Linked DNA regions of Laspinema palackyanum D2c. The protein of the gene in region 2 interacts with the protein of the main gene of each other region in a pairwise test. Links are inferred from orthologs where the notes say so. Each region holds a gene or a part of one and is shown on either strand. Other genes may lie near its edges.

What was found.
Region 1: the proteins of NG795_RS24855 (region 2) and def interact in binary tests that used the Escherichia coli proteins (3 or more experiments, as listed by UniProt). The link is inferred for Laspinema palackyanum D2c from one-to-one orthologs.

The regions. Positions count from the first base shown.
Region 1 is NZ_JAMXFD010000041.1:9,538-21,155, forward strand. Bases 3,590-6,343 are described here. They hold def (peptide deformylase), read left to right. Parts: upstream 3,590-4,561; coding sequence 4,562-5,125; downstream 5,126-6,343. Other genes in these bases: NG795_RS26595 (Calx-beta domain-containing protein), read left to right, coding at 3,590-4,399; NG795_RS26605 (hypothetical protein), read left to right, coding at 5,226-5,426; NG795_RS26610 (endonuclease/exonuclease/phosphatase family protein), read right to left, coding at 5,490-6,343. Also shown: NG795_RS26590 (sucrose synthase), read left to right, coding at 1-56; more of NG795_RS26595, read left to right, coding at 977-3,589; more of NG795_RS26610, read right to left, coding at 6,344-6,752; crtH (carotenoid isomerase), read right to left, coding at 7,012-8,538; NG795_RS26620 (hypothetical protein), read right to left, coding at 8,501-8,665; upp (uracil phosphoribosyltransferase), read left to right, coding at 9,042-9,692; NG795_RS26630 (ssl2009 family thylakoid membrane protein), read left to right, coding at 9,888-10,223; NG795_RS26635 (YggT family protein), read left to right, coding at 10,483-10,767; NG795_RS26640 (FxLYD domain-containing protein), read right to left, coding at 10,879-11,379; NG795_RS26645 (shikimate dehydrogenase), read right to left, coding at 11,543-11,618. UniProt on the Escherichia coli protein: Removes the formyl group from the N-terminal Met of newly synthesized proteins. Requires at least a dipeptide for an efficient rate of reaction. N-terminal L-methionine is a prerequisite for activity but the enzyme has broad specificity at other positions.
Region 2 is NZ_JAMXFD010000032.1:42,545-45,370, reverse strand. It holds NG795_RS24855 (aspartate-semialdehyde dehydrogenase), read right to left. Parts: upstream 2,021-2,826; coding sequence 980-2,020; downstream 1-979. Other genes in the region: dapA (4-hydroxy-tetrahydrodipicolinate synthase), read right to left, coding at 1-572.

The DNA.
Region 1 (11,618 bases), on a different replicon or contig from region 2:
ATCTGGTTTACAAGCCCCGTGCTCAGGCGTTATTGGCGGAACACCGGAACCGATAGAGCAGGCATTGAACTTTTCCTAAGATAACCATTCAAGTTCTTTTGAAGGGGTGAGTCTTAAAGCTTGAGAATTAAGAATTAAACTCTAATCAGATTGATTAGATTAATTCTTAATTCTCAAGTTTAATCCCCTCTTCCGTTACCCCCGGATGTATCCCGGTCCCCTACCACGATGCTCTTACCGCCTCTCCCCTCATCACCCCTTCAGGTTCGAGCAGATCCATCATCGATTAACCCCCCCTCCCCATTCCGACTTGGCTTGAAATTCGAGAGTCTCGTTCTCACTAAAGTATTTTGAAATTTCCATAAAAGCCTGACCGCCAAAAAATCGAGTCTTGCCTCAGTTTTTGAGCGGCCAGTGATAGCAATTTGGGTAAATTTGGGTATAATCCAAAACAACTGGCTCTGCTCCGAATCCAGAAGGATCCAGAAAAATCACTTGTGCCTTCTTGTGACTGGGTATTTAAAAGCGGACGGGAGGGGGTCGTTTGAGATCCCGTGACTCAACATAAATAAAAGAGAGTAACCCAGGGGTATCCTATCAGATCCCCAAAATTAGCCAAGGACTACTATTTACATTGAGTAAATCTTGGTCTATGGTGCTAAGGGTATATTTCCATCAAAAATGGGGCCAGCCCATGATTCTCGGGTTCCTCATCGTCGGTTCAATAAGGCACTGCTATTGTCCAATTAGACGGAATGCGTGCATTGTAAAAACACAATTGCAAAAACAGGAGGGGGTGCAAGTTTTATTAAAAATATCTTTTTTAGTGCATCTGAATAGTAGTGAGCGATCGCCAATGTAGATAATCCATGACAACCGCTACTTTTTGATGATTAAGCCGAGCGATCGGTCTTGAAAAACTCCGAGTGATGAGTTTAGTATTTACCCAAACTATTCTGTAGATAGAATTCCCAAAATGGCAGAAATTAGCGACCCGAACAATCCCCAGGCGAACCATCTTCCAGGATCCTCTATTCCCGGATTAGATGAAAGCGATCCCCTAGAATCCTCTCGAACTTTAGAGGAAGAGGGGATTTTTTTAGATTTATCCTTACTGCAAATCATCCAAGGCCAAGCTGGAGATGATACGATTATTGGTTCCCTCGCCGACGATACCATCGTTGGCAATGCCGGGAACGATACCCTTTATGGAAATGTAGGCAACGATAGCCTCCTGGGAAACCAAGACAACGACACGATCGCCGGTGGTCCCGGTAACGACATCATTCGCGGGGTCTCTGGCAACAACGTCCTCTACGGAGACCTCACCCGAGAGGGACTCTCCCTTGAAGAAGAATTTGGCAACGACATCATCTTTGGCGGCATCGGCGATGACCTAATTTTCGGCAACCAAGGCGATGATACCCTCGATGGAGAAGGGGGGACCGACACCATTTATGGCGGCCAAGGCAACGACCTCATCATCGGTCATGAGGGGAATGACCTCCTCTCCGGTGACGGTGGCAACGACCTCATCTATGGTGGTCTCAGCAACGATAACATTGCGGGCGGTCTCGGCAGCGATACCCTCTACGGGGAAGAAGGGGATGAGATCCTCAATGGCAACGAAGGCAGCGACTTATTAGTAGGCGGTGCCGGGAACGACATCCTCTACGGTGACGACCTCACTGCCGAAGTTTTGGCGGGCGGGAACGATGTCCTCTACGCCGGGGAAGGCAATGATACCGCCTACGGTGGCGTCGGCAACGACATCATTTTTGGCAATGAAGGCAATGACGTCATTTTTGGCAACAAAGGCGCTGACATCCTCTATGGCGGTCAAGGCGATGATACCGCCTACGGGGGTCAAGATAACGACCAACTGTTTGGGGACAAAGGAAATGATGTCCTCTTTGGCAATCTCGGCGATGACTTCGTAAATGGGGGTGAAGGCAATGACCTACTCCTAGGCAACGAAGGGAACGATCTCCTCGACGGCGGTTCGGGAGACGATCTCATTTACGGCGGTCAAGATAACGATACCATTCGAGGCAGCGATGGAAATGACCAGCTTTTTGGTGATAAAGGCAATGATGTCATTTTCGGTGGAGTCGGCAACAATACCCTCACCGGCGGCCAAGGGTCGGACCAATTTGTAATTTCCCCTGGATTAGGATTTCTGCAACAAACGCGAAACTTAATTACCGACTTCAACGATGGGCAAGATTTCCTCCTCTTAGCCGATCGCATCACCTTTGAAGACCTCGACATCCGCGAGGAATTTGATGCCACCGGCACTCTCAATACCCTCATTCTCGATCGCCTCACCGGCACCGTTACCATTTTACAAAATGTCAGTGCCAGCGCCATTACCCGGGATGATTTCCTACCCCCACTCGCACCGCCACCGCCACCGCCACCGCCGGAGGCCGTGCCACTCCCAGCCATCCCCACCCCTCCGATTGTCAATGTTCCCGTAATCCCGGGACCCCCAGCGCCACCCGAACCCGAACCCGAGGAGAGTGTCATTCAATTTAGCAATGCCACCTACCGAATTAATGAAAATGGTACTCCCGAAGCGATGCTAGTCACGGTGACTCGCGGCAATAGTAGCGAAGGGTTGATTACGGTCGATGTGGTTCTTCAAGGCAATCCGGGAACTGCAACAGCGGTAGATGATTATGGCAATATTTTCCCCGTTCCTATCCAGTTTGCAGAGGGAGATACCACCGCCAAACAGGTTACTATTCCCATTGTTAACGATACCCTCGCCGAAGCTACGGAAACGATTAGCTTACAACTGGCCAATCTCACAGGTACGGCAATTTTAGGCAGCCAATCTACCGCGACGGTCGAAATTATCGATGATGATAATCCAGGAGAGTTAGAGTTTGTCATTCCAGCGGAAGGGAGTTTCCGAGTTAAAGAAGATGGAACCCTGGTCCGACAAGTCCAGGTCCGTCGAGTCAATGGCAGCAGCGGTGCCGTAGGCGCGGATATCACTCTGGCAGCGGGTTCAGCAAGTACAAATCCACCCGCCCAACCGGGAATTTTGGGAGAGGATTTTGCGGCAGTTCCGGTTCGCGTCTCCTTTGCGGATGGGGAAACGGCAACTAAAACCATTACACTCCCACCTACGGCCATTTTACGCGGGACACCGCAACTGGATGGTCTCAAAATCGTCAACTTATCCTTGACCAATCCCACAGGTGGGGTACAAGTCAGTACCACTCCAGCACCCCTGCAAATTGAAGATATTGATCAACTGGTTGTCAGTATTGAGGTGACTCCCCCGGGAAATGAGGCGTTTGAATCGGCCCAGGGGGACCTGCAAGCCCCGGCCACCCGAGAAGGGGCGTTTACGATCGCCCTGCGAGATGCCAATGGTGCTCCAGTCAATGCTCCTGCCGGGGGTTTAACGGTTTCCTATCGGGTGGATACCACCCCACCGGCACAACCCACCGATCCACAAGCAGCAGTCGAGGGTCAAGACTACAATGCCTTCTTAAATAATGCCGCCTTCACCTTGGGGAGCAATACCGTCTTCATTCCCGAAGGAACTTCCACCGCTACCATTAACATCAATCCGACTGACGACAATTTGCCCGAAGGGAATGAATTCATTAAGGTCATCCTGAATGAAACGGCTGATTACAACATCGCCAGTGACAAAAAAGAAGGGCAAGTTCTCCTAATCGATAATGACTCACCGATTGTCCGCATCAGTCCAGCCACTGGACGGATTAAGGAAGGAGAAACCCCTCAGACTGTCTTGACCATCTCGCGAGAAGATAGTGCGGGTAATCCGATCACCTCGGGAGCTTTGACCGTCAATTATGGAAGTGGCGGGACCGCCACCAATGGTGTAGATTATGACCAGTTGACTGGGCAAGCCGTGATTCCAGATGGTCAATCCTCGGTCAACGTTACGGTTCGGGCTTTGGATGATAACAATGCAGAACCCGATGAAAGCGTCCGCCTAACCCTCCAAGGGTCCACGGATACGACCCAGGTTTATCAACTGAAAGAGGGACAAGACCAGAGTGTTGTTACTCTTGAAGATAATGAGACTCCCCAAATCAGTGTAGTGGGACGGGCTGCCGATGTCTTGGCTGACCCTCCTACAGGTAACCAGTTCCAATTTATCCGGTTTGGCGATAAAGCTATCCCCTTGGCGGTGACTTATACTGTCGCCGGGACGGCTGTACCTGGTACGGACTATACGGCATTACCCCTCACCCTTAACTTTACGGCAGGACAAAGTTCGGTGTTGGTTCCGTTCACTCCTATTGACAATCCGAATGATGCCCTTGCCAAGGTGGTTGAGATTCAGTTAGTAGATGGAGCAGCTTACGATCTAGGGTTTGCTCCTCGGGGCAATTTGCTGTTCTTAAACTAAGAACAGGGTCGATTGGGGTTAACGCCCGTTAACCCTGCCCCATTTAGCCCCAGTCTCCCCAACCTTGAGAAGGGGAGACTCTGCGGCTTTTGTATCAATAGGTTAAGATCGAAATAACAAGCCTAGATTAAAACCTAGCCGGAAACCGCACCCCCTAAGTTCATGACTTCTCCAGTTCTTGTCGAAAAGAAAAAGTTAGAGCATCCACCTCGGGATATTCGTTATCTCGGCGATCGCGATCTGCGTCAGTCTGCCAAGCGCGTGGCTCAAGTGGATGCCGATATCCGCCAACTGGTGCGGGAAATGCTCCAAAGTATGTACACGGCGGATGGGATTGGATTGGCGGCACCCCAAGTCGGGGTCCAAAAACAAGTGATTGTTGTTGACTGTGATTTGGAAAACGCTGCAACTCCCCCCCTTGTCCTGATTAATCCCGTGATCAAGAAATTTGGCGGCGATGAATGCACCTATCAAGAAGGCTGCCTCAGTATTCCCGGGGTTTATTTGGATGTTAAACGCCCCGAAATTATCGAAGTGGCTTATAAAGATGAACGGGGACGTCCTCAAAAAATGACGGCGAAAGGGATTGTCTCGCGCTGCATTCAGCATGAGATGGATCACCTCAATGGTGTACTCTTTGTCGATCGCGTGGAAAATCAGTTGGCGCTCACTGAAGAACTGACCAAACAAGGATTCTCGACGAAAGACGTTAAATCCATGCTGTAGGGAAGAGCCAACGGTTAACTATTAAGGGTTAACCGTTTTTTCACCGCTTCAATTGTCACCTAGTAATACTGTAGTCATCCTTTATTGGTCAGGGTTTCTCATGTTCATGTCTCCCAAAACTTCCCTCTTTCTTGGCGCTTCCTGTGTTGCAGCGATCGCCTCGGTGGGTTCAATTTTTGAACTCTCCTCCGGACAACCTGAACTCGGTGCAGTCGCCACTACTATCATTTTGGCCGTTAGCGTTCCTAGTGTGGTTTTATTCTTCTTAGCTGCAGTGCGTGACGCGAGGTCTTCTAGCTGATTTGCCCCTCTCTCGTCGGGTTTAGGGAGTCTACTTTTTAAGGTAGGGTAGGTCCTCTCTACCCTACTCCTTTAAAACTCCTAAATCTGTCACCAGGGGTAGATGATCTGAGCCAATATTAGGTCCTTTTCGAGTGTTTAAAACTTGAATCTCTCGATTTACGAAACAATGATCGATGGGGATAGAAAGCAGGGGGTTAAGGCTAGGCCAAGTGGGCATAATTCCAAACCCTGAACGGGCATTTTTAAGGTTGGAATTTTTGACAAATTTTTTATAAATAGGAGACCATAGGCTAATATTAAAATCTCCTACAACTAGGGTTGGATTGTTTAAAGGGGCTACATAGTCAGCAATCGCTTCTAACTGCTGATTTCGCTTTTTAAATAGGTTTTTTGAGAGGGGAATATTAGTATGCGCAACCACAATAGATAAGACTTTTTCCGGAAACGATATTTGGGCGATAACTCCTCGTTTTTGGGAGTCTAAACTGTTCTCATAAACTCGTGTTAAGGGGAGGGAACTATATAAAGCTATATCTCCTTTTAATACGGCATAAGGCAGAATATCCCGTAAGGTTTCTAACTGTTCCTTCCATTCTGTTTTAACCTCCATAAATGCAGCAATATCGGGAGTTTCTTGGCGGACAAAACTTAGGAGTTTTTCGTACTGTTTATTTTGAAATAAAAGGTTAGACTGTAAAACTTTGAGGGGAATTGAAGATTGAACCGGGGTGGCGATCGCGGGATTGGGCCAGTACCAAGGCGCAATTTCTGCTAAATTTAGCACAATACAAATTAAACTAACAATAATCCAAGATTTACGCCGTTTAAAAGCAAAATAAAAAAATCCAATTATTCCCCCTATCAAATATTGTAACTTAAAATGAGAAGTCAAATCTAGGAGATAGAAAAACTGGCCCAAATATCCCAATATAGAAAGCAAAATTAATCCACAAACCCCTACTTTAACCCCATGTCTTCCTAAAAATTGAAGTTCTGTCAACTTTTGAGTTTCATTGTGTAAAACAACCCACTTGAGTTGAATTTTTAAAGGGTATGAAAGAGGTAATCGGTCAATTTCTGTTAAAAGTTTATCGGCGGTTTCTAATTGTCTGCGTTTCTGATAAATTTTTATCGCAACTGTATCAAGGCAGTAATTAATTACCCAATTAACCACTAAACCCACTCCCACTAACACAAACAAACCTCCCACTAATTTAAACGGCCCTCCTAAGTTCTGTAATCCCGACAAAATTGCTGAATTTCCCGTTTTTCCAGTAGCCTGAATACTGAGAAAAAGAAGTAACGCAGGAATAGTAACAGTCATGCCGGTAATTATAAATCTATCCATATTTTTTAGGGCTTAAACCTCGGAGTAAGTTGCTAAATACTTTACAAGAAGAATTAATGAGAACTGCCTTTAATTTGGGGTAATCTATGAAAAAATTCACAAAAAAATCTGAAAATTAGCTATACATTCCTCTAGTAAAAAAATTCATTTGATAATTTAATAATAGCCCAAAGTAATGGCGACTGCCATTACTTTGTTATCCCCAAAATCTAATCGTTTTGGTTACTTTTCTACTTTACAATCCCAAATCGACTCCAATTCTGTGGGCGCAGGCAAACCCAGAAAAAGCCACCGCATTTAATCCTTGTCCGGGAAAGGTACTATCTCCCACACAGTACAATCCCGGAATTGAGGTGCGGTTAAATGGCATTCTCAACAATCCCAATAACTTCCGTCGGGGAATCGGTCCATAAGTCCCATCCACCCGATTTAAAAACCTGCGGTGCGATCGCGGGGTTCCCACCTCCATATAATCCAATCCCGCATCTAAACCGGGAAAAATCTCTTCTAAACGCTCAATAATTCGTCCTGCCGCTTCTTCCTTCTTCTCTTCATACTCTTCCGAAGACATTCCCTCCCAATCCTTAATCCAACTGGGGGTAAACGTATGAATAATATGATATCCCTCCGGAGCTAAACTCGGATCCAAGAGGGTGGGAATCGACACAAAAATCGTCCCCTCGGGTTCTTCCATCTTCTTCCACTGGTCTAAGAGAATATGATGACAAGCGGTATCCGGTGGCAATACCCCCGCTTCTACCCCTAAATGCAAACTAATAAAACTGGGGGATTTGCGATAGCGACTGCGCCAACTTTCTTCTTGCCGAGGTAGTTCGCGATCGCCCAATAACTTGTCAAACGTATCCCATCGCGTCGCATTCGACACAATCCGTTGGGCCCGATATTCCGCTCCCGTGGTCAATTTTACCCCCACGGCCCGTCCGTTTTCGGTGATAATTTTATCAACCCGGGATTGATAGCGAATGGTACTTCCGGCATTGACTAATCCTTCGGCTAATTTCTTAGCAATTTGTCCAACGCCGCCTTTAGGATAATTAATCCCTCCATAGTGGCGATCGGAAAACACCATCCCGGCATTAATCATCGGGGTCATTTCTGCTGGAACCACGGACCAGCAATAGCATTCGATATCGATAAATTTCAGCAGGGCCGGATCTTTGATATACTTGCGGGCAATATCTCCGGCATTCAAGGGCAGATATTTGACTAACCCCAAACAGGCGAGGGGATGCTGGAAAAATACCTGCATCAAATAGCGCGGTTCTTCCAAGGACAGTAACGGCATGGCATTGAGACAGTTGAATACTTTCCAGCATTCATCGTAAAATTGGCGAATCCCCTCCCGTTCATGAGGGAACCGACTGCCTAGTTCTTGCAAAAATTTCTCATAATTCCGATGAACTTCTAGGTCCAATCCGTCCGGGAGGTGATAGTGGATCTGAACCGGATCCGGGACGGTTTCGAGGTGGACCTTGACTGCATCCAGAGCGCGAGTTAGCAGGTTCGTGGTGCCTTGGTCCCCAAATCCGAAGATCATTGAGGCTCCTTGGTCAAAACAATAGCCGTTGCGCTCAAAGGAACCCGAACTGCCTCCGGGAATGGTGTAGCTTTCCAGGACGAGGACCTTGGCTCCTTTGGCGGCGAGTTGGGTGGCGGTAACGAGTCCGCCAATGCCGGAACCGATAACGATAACATCAAAATTCTCAGTTTGGGGTGAGGTTGGGGTGGAAGCAACTGCCATGAGTCGAAGTCTTGCGATCGCCTAAAGGGTTATGAATTGGAGAGCTGACCACATTGCACTGCACCCACATTTGGACCCCAATTCGATGTTCGGGACAACCGGATGCAGGTTTTACAGACAATGCCACAAGCTATGGGGTTATTGTAAGGGAAATTTTAGGTCAGGGGCGCAGGGATTTGAGTTATTCTTGACCCCAAGCTTTGCGCCCACCCCCCCAAAAGAAATACGGGACTAGCCGCTATTGCTGACCAATCCCGCCTGCCGATCCTTTTTGAGAGGAGAACACTTTAGTAATCTCAATATAGACTTATTGAAAATCTTTGTCAATACTTATTGAGAAGTTTTTTCAGAAAAATTTTGAGCTCATCTGCGAGTTAACAACAGGTAACGGAATCTGGGGCAGAAAACGATCGCCCCCAGATGAACGAAGCAGACCCGGAAGGCAGTACAATCGGTCTGGTCTCCAACCTAGAATTTAAGACAAGCGATCGCCCAAAAAGTCCATGACCATACAAATGCGAGTTTATGTGCCGCCGCATCCGTTGATCAAGCATTGGCTTGGGGTGGCGCGGGATGCCGGAACCCCACCAGCCCTGTTTCGGAGTGCCATCACCGAATTAGGACGCTGGCTGACTTATGAAGCCTGTCGGGACTGGTTGCCGGTGGTAGAAACCACCATCGAAACCCCCCTGGCTCCTTGTCCCGCCACCTTTGTCAATCCGGAAGTGCCGGTGGTGGTGGTGCCGATCCTGCGGGCAGGATTAGCCCTGATGGAAGGGGTGCAACCCGTGCTCCCCTTGGCAGCGGTGTATCATTTGGGCATGGTCCGGGATGAAGAAACCCTGGAAGCGCGATGTTATTTAAACAAACTGCCGGATCAAATTGACCCCCAAACCCGAGTGCTGATTTGTGAACCGATGTTAGCGACTGGGGGGACAATTATGGCAACAATGGCGATGCTCACAGAACGCGGTGTGGATCCGGGGCTGATTCGGATTTTGTCTGTGGTGGTGGCATCCCCAGCCTTGCAAAAATTGAGTCAAGTCTATCCGAGTTTGAATATCTATACCGCTTGCATTGATGAAAGTCTCAATGAGAACGGTTATATTGTGCCTGGATTGGGAGATGCAGGCGATCGCGCCTTTGCAACTTGAGTCAAGGCGACACACTAGCACCGCCTTTACAAAGCCTTGACAAGCTGCCGGTGTGTCGCGCTAAAGATGAAGAGAGTACCCAGCCCAATATGTTATGATATCCAGCATTAGAGGGGTTCCGGGACCCTATATTCCCAGGGTAGAAATTAAAAAGCCACAACTGAAAGCAGCAGAAACTCAACACAGGGGAAGGCAATGAGTAATCGAGATAATTTTGCAGGCGGATTTTTACTGGGAACGATTTTAGGTGGCATCGTGGGTGGAGCGATCGGGGCGATCGTCGGTGCAAAACTAGCCGAAGATAATAATAAGCCAGCGGAAAACGGGAACCGTCCTGAACCTAGACCCCGAAAGCTGAAAAAACGGCAGTTTGCCGAACAAGCAGGCATGGAAACGGCACGGCGTTCTTTGGAAAACAAAATCGCTCAACTCAATGATGCGATCGATGACGTGCGGCAACAACTGAGCCATGTCAACGGGACTACAGTTGAGGAAACCGAGAGCGTTTCAGCCCTGATGGAAGAATCCTAACCCTATCCCGATGTTGCCACAACTAGGATGGCAAGTGCAGGATCGATGAGGAACCGGGTTTTGGACAAAATCTCTGGTGATTCCCGATAAATCTGGGTAAAAAGCCGGTTTCGGGTCCCCTACGGCTAAATTCTGGGAGCGATCGCCCGGTTCGTTTGTGATTCGGAAACCCGACTGCATAAAAATTCGGCGATCGACTACACTAAAAACAAGGCTCAATTGAGCTTAGAATTCAGATAGTCCAAGCCAATCAACCATAATGAATCCTGCACTAGACTTAATTTTCAGCACCCTAGCTGCATTTTTTCAAATTTATTTCGTTCTGTTGATCATTCGGATTCTCTTAAGCTGGTTTCCCAATGTCAACTGGTACGATCCTCCGTTTTCCATTGTCAGTCAGCTCACGGATCCTTACCTGAATATTTTCCGTTCTTTTATTCCGCCTTTAGGGGGATTAGACTTATCCCCCATCTTGGCAATTTTTCTGTTGCAATTCATCGGGCAGTTCTTCAACAGCTTATCGGGCCCGGCATTAGGGTTTTAATGCCCGGTATGCCGGAAATCTCAATTCCGGGTTACTCCCAAGAACAAAAGCGGCGAAATTAGACTCGCCGCTTTTTGTTGAAGGATCGAGGGGAGTCGGAAGAGATTCAGCCTAATCGAGACTATCCAGACTATTCTCATAGAGTAACGGTTTGACCTGCCCGCTAAATCCCCTCGCCTTGAATTTGTCTAATTTGAACGGCGTGGGGAGATTCGCGGGAACGGAGATTCTGAACTCAAAATCGCTATTTCCGGGAGGGACAGACTGAATATTGCCCAAGCGGGTGCGATTGGGCATGATATTGTTGCCATTAGCATCATAAATCACGCCAAATACATCAGCATCGTAAACGGGTTTACCCGAGGTATTTTTAGCGGTTCCGCTAATGATAAAACAGTTGGCAGCGCTCATATCGCCACTGGCTACAATGCCCTCGGAGAGTTCTTCACCACAGTCTTTGTAGGCGATATTGGAAACTTGGATATCGGTCAAGGCTAAAGCAGGAGGAGTAAACCAAAATAAGCCGATCGCAATGGCGATGGGAAGAATTATCTTCCTCAACTGGAAGAAACGCCCGGTTTTAGTCAGGGAAAGTTGCACAGATTTCATCATCAGAACACCTCGGAATAGGGGATGGTTGGAAGTGAACAAAATTCAAGAAAGATAGGCGGGATTGTCAAAAACCAAGCTAAAACCTAGCTTACCGCGAGGGTGAGGGAAAAAGCTCTCCGGTGACGGCCTTAAACCGGGGTTTGAGGGGATTAATCCAGAGGGATTATCCGCGTAAATGCTGACGCAGTGCTTGGCCCATGATATCAACGGGGACCGGGCGATCGAGCCAAATTTGCAAG
Region 2 (2,826 bases):
TCATCCCCAGAATAAATTTGAAATTCGGGTGGGGTCAGGCTTCTCACCAAGCTGGCTTGGTCTAAGCTGCCACTGGCTTCTTTAATTGCCACAATGTTAGGAATTTCGGCAAGACGGGCAACGGTTTCCGGAAGCAGGTTTTGGCCGGTGCGTCCGGGAATGTTATAGAGCATGATGGGGAAATCCGGGCAGCTTTGCGCGATCGCCTTAAAGTGCCGATATAACCCTTCTTGGGGGGGTTTGTTGTAATAGGGAACAACTTGCAGCGAGCCATCTAATCCTATATTAGCAGCTTTTTGAGTTGCTGCGATCGCCTCCCGGGTAGAATTCGATCCGGTTCCAGCAATCACTTTCCCTCGGCTACCTACAGCCTTTTTCACCACCTGGAATAATTCATACTCTTCATCCCAGGTTAGGGTCGGTGATTCTCCTGTTGTGCCACAAACGAGCACTGCATCAGTCCCATGTTCGACTAAATGAGCGGCCAGCTTTTCTGTAACCCCATAGTTCACGCTACCGTCTGCATTAAACGGTGTAATCATTGCGGTGACAACTCGTCCGAAATTCACCACGCTCTCCTTATTGTTTATCAATTGTGTATTCAGGTTATTGATCAATCGGGTCGCGATCGCGCTGTTTGGAGGAGTCTTTCCCCAAGGCATGAAACTTCGACCCTAGGTCAAACTGTAAACTCTAACCGATGGAACGCAATCCCACATCTGTCATGGTTGATGCTGTTCCCCCTGCATAGCATCTAGCCATCGGTGCAGACTGGATCGAGCAAGTCCGGCGAGGCGATCGCCGTTTCAGAGGAACCGTTCAACACCCAGACTCACCAAGGGGTATAGACTGAGCATCATTTCCGACCCTACAGAAAGGAACTCCAAAGGGCGATCGCCCCAATCCCGGACTACAACATCCGTGCTAACCTCGAACCTTGACTCCCAGTCAGATTGCCGATGACACTGCCTCCGGCATTCTAAGCAGAGACAGCCGCTGCCGGTCGAATCCAATTTCGAGCCACCAACAATTCAGCAATTTGCACCGCATTTAACGCGGCCCCCTTGCGAATTTGATCGCCACTTAGCCAAAGTTCTAACCCATTCGGCCCAGAAATATCCTGGCGGATCCGACCCACCAACACTTCATCACGACCCGTCGCCTCCATCGGCATCGGGAAATAATTCGCCTGCCAGTCTTCCACCAACTTAACTCCAGGAGCAGCAGCTAAAATTTCCCGAGCCTTTGCCACACTAAAAGGCTGGGCAAATTCTAAGTTCAACGCCTCCGAATGCGCTCGCAGCACAGGAACTCGCACACAAGTTGGACTAATTCTAATGTCAGGATCCCCAAATATTTTGCGAGTCTCATTGACCATTTTCATTTCTTCCTCGCAATACCCTTGGTCATTCAGGGGGGAATTATGCGGGAACAAATTAAACGCTAACGGGTAAGGGAAAATATCCGTTTTTGGCGTCTGACCTTGCAGAATAGCCGTCGCCTGCTCCTTCATTTCTTCCATCGCCCGGGCACCGGCACCACTGGCAGATTGGTAAGTTGCTGCCACAATCCGCTGTACCGGCTGGACTTGATGCAGGGGCCATACCGCCACCGCCATCAAAATGGTTGTGCAATTGGGATTAGCAATAATGCCTTGATGGTGCGCTGCTGCTTCTGGGTTCACTTCTGGAACCACCAGGGGGACATTCGGATCCATGCGAAAGGCACTGGAGTTATCCACCACCACAGCACCAGCAGCCACTGCTTTGGAGGCCCAAGCCTTAGACGTGGACCCACCGGCTGAAGCCAGGACCACATCCACGTTCTTAAACGAACTTTCTTCGACCACTTCCACGGGAATTTCTTCCCCTCGGAAAGTCAAGGTTTTGCCTGCCGATCGCGGGGAAGCCAACAGCTTTAAATCCGACATCGGAAAGGCGCGAGAGTCCAGCAACTCTAACAATTCAGTGCCCACGGCACCCGTTGCGCCGAGAATGGCTACTTTATAAGATTTCGACAAATGACAGTCCTCCAACTATGTTCAGATATGAGTCTTGAGTAATAATAGATGCGATTCAAATAGGTCTTAAATGGATATCGGGTGTTTTCCTTACATCAGTTTTAAAAGGGCCGAGGCAGTGAGCCGTGCCGGGGAATTAACTTCCACCTCTAGATCTTAAAGAGTCTGGTTTGGGATTGATGACTAGGAGTAAACCCTTACTTGATCCGGAACAGATTGGATAGTTTATTTACGGATAACAATGTATTTATTACAGATTGGAAACAAAAAGTCAATAAAAAATAGCCTTGAGTGAAATAACGGTTATTTTATTATACCCCTGATTGGCTGAAAATTTTTGAGATTCCTAGAAGGCCGGTACAGTATTGGATAGATGAGGACCCCAAACCCGGTTTATAACCTGGACGGGACGATCCCCGGAAAAGGCGATCGGCCCCAGGCCAGATTCAGGGGGTGTCAGGGACTTCTAACTTCCGGTTCCTCAGTCTGAGGCCAGAGTAACATTTTCAGGGCGCGATCGCCCCAAAAAAATTACTCCAGCACTTTTTTTGGTAAAATTTTAGATTCTCCCTAAAAAATAGCTGCATAGCCCATTGTTCAAGGGATAATCACCCGCAGAGCCGTGGTTTTTTATGGAAAGGCGATCGCCCTTGACGCCCTGGATCAGCTAGGATCTATAGTTGCAGCAAAGATAGCCTTGGGCTTGACCGAGTTGCCCGATCCTGAGCCAGATGGTCCTAAGACCTAGCCCCAGTCAGTGGGCCTGCCTGGGGCCGAGGTCCAGTCATCAGACCAGGAGGAATTCC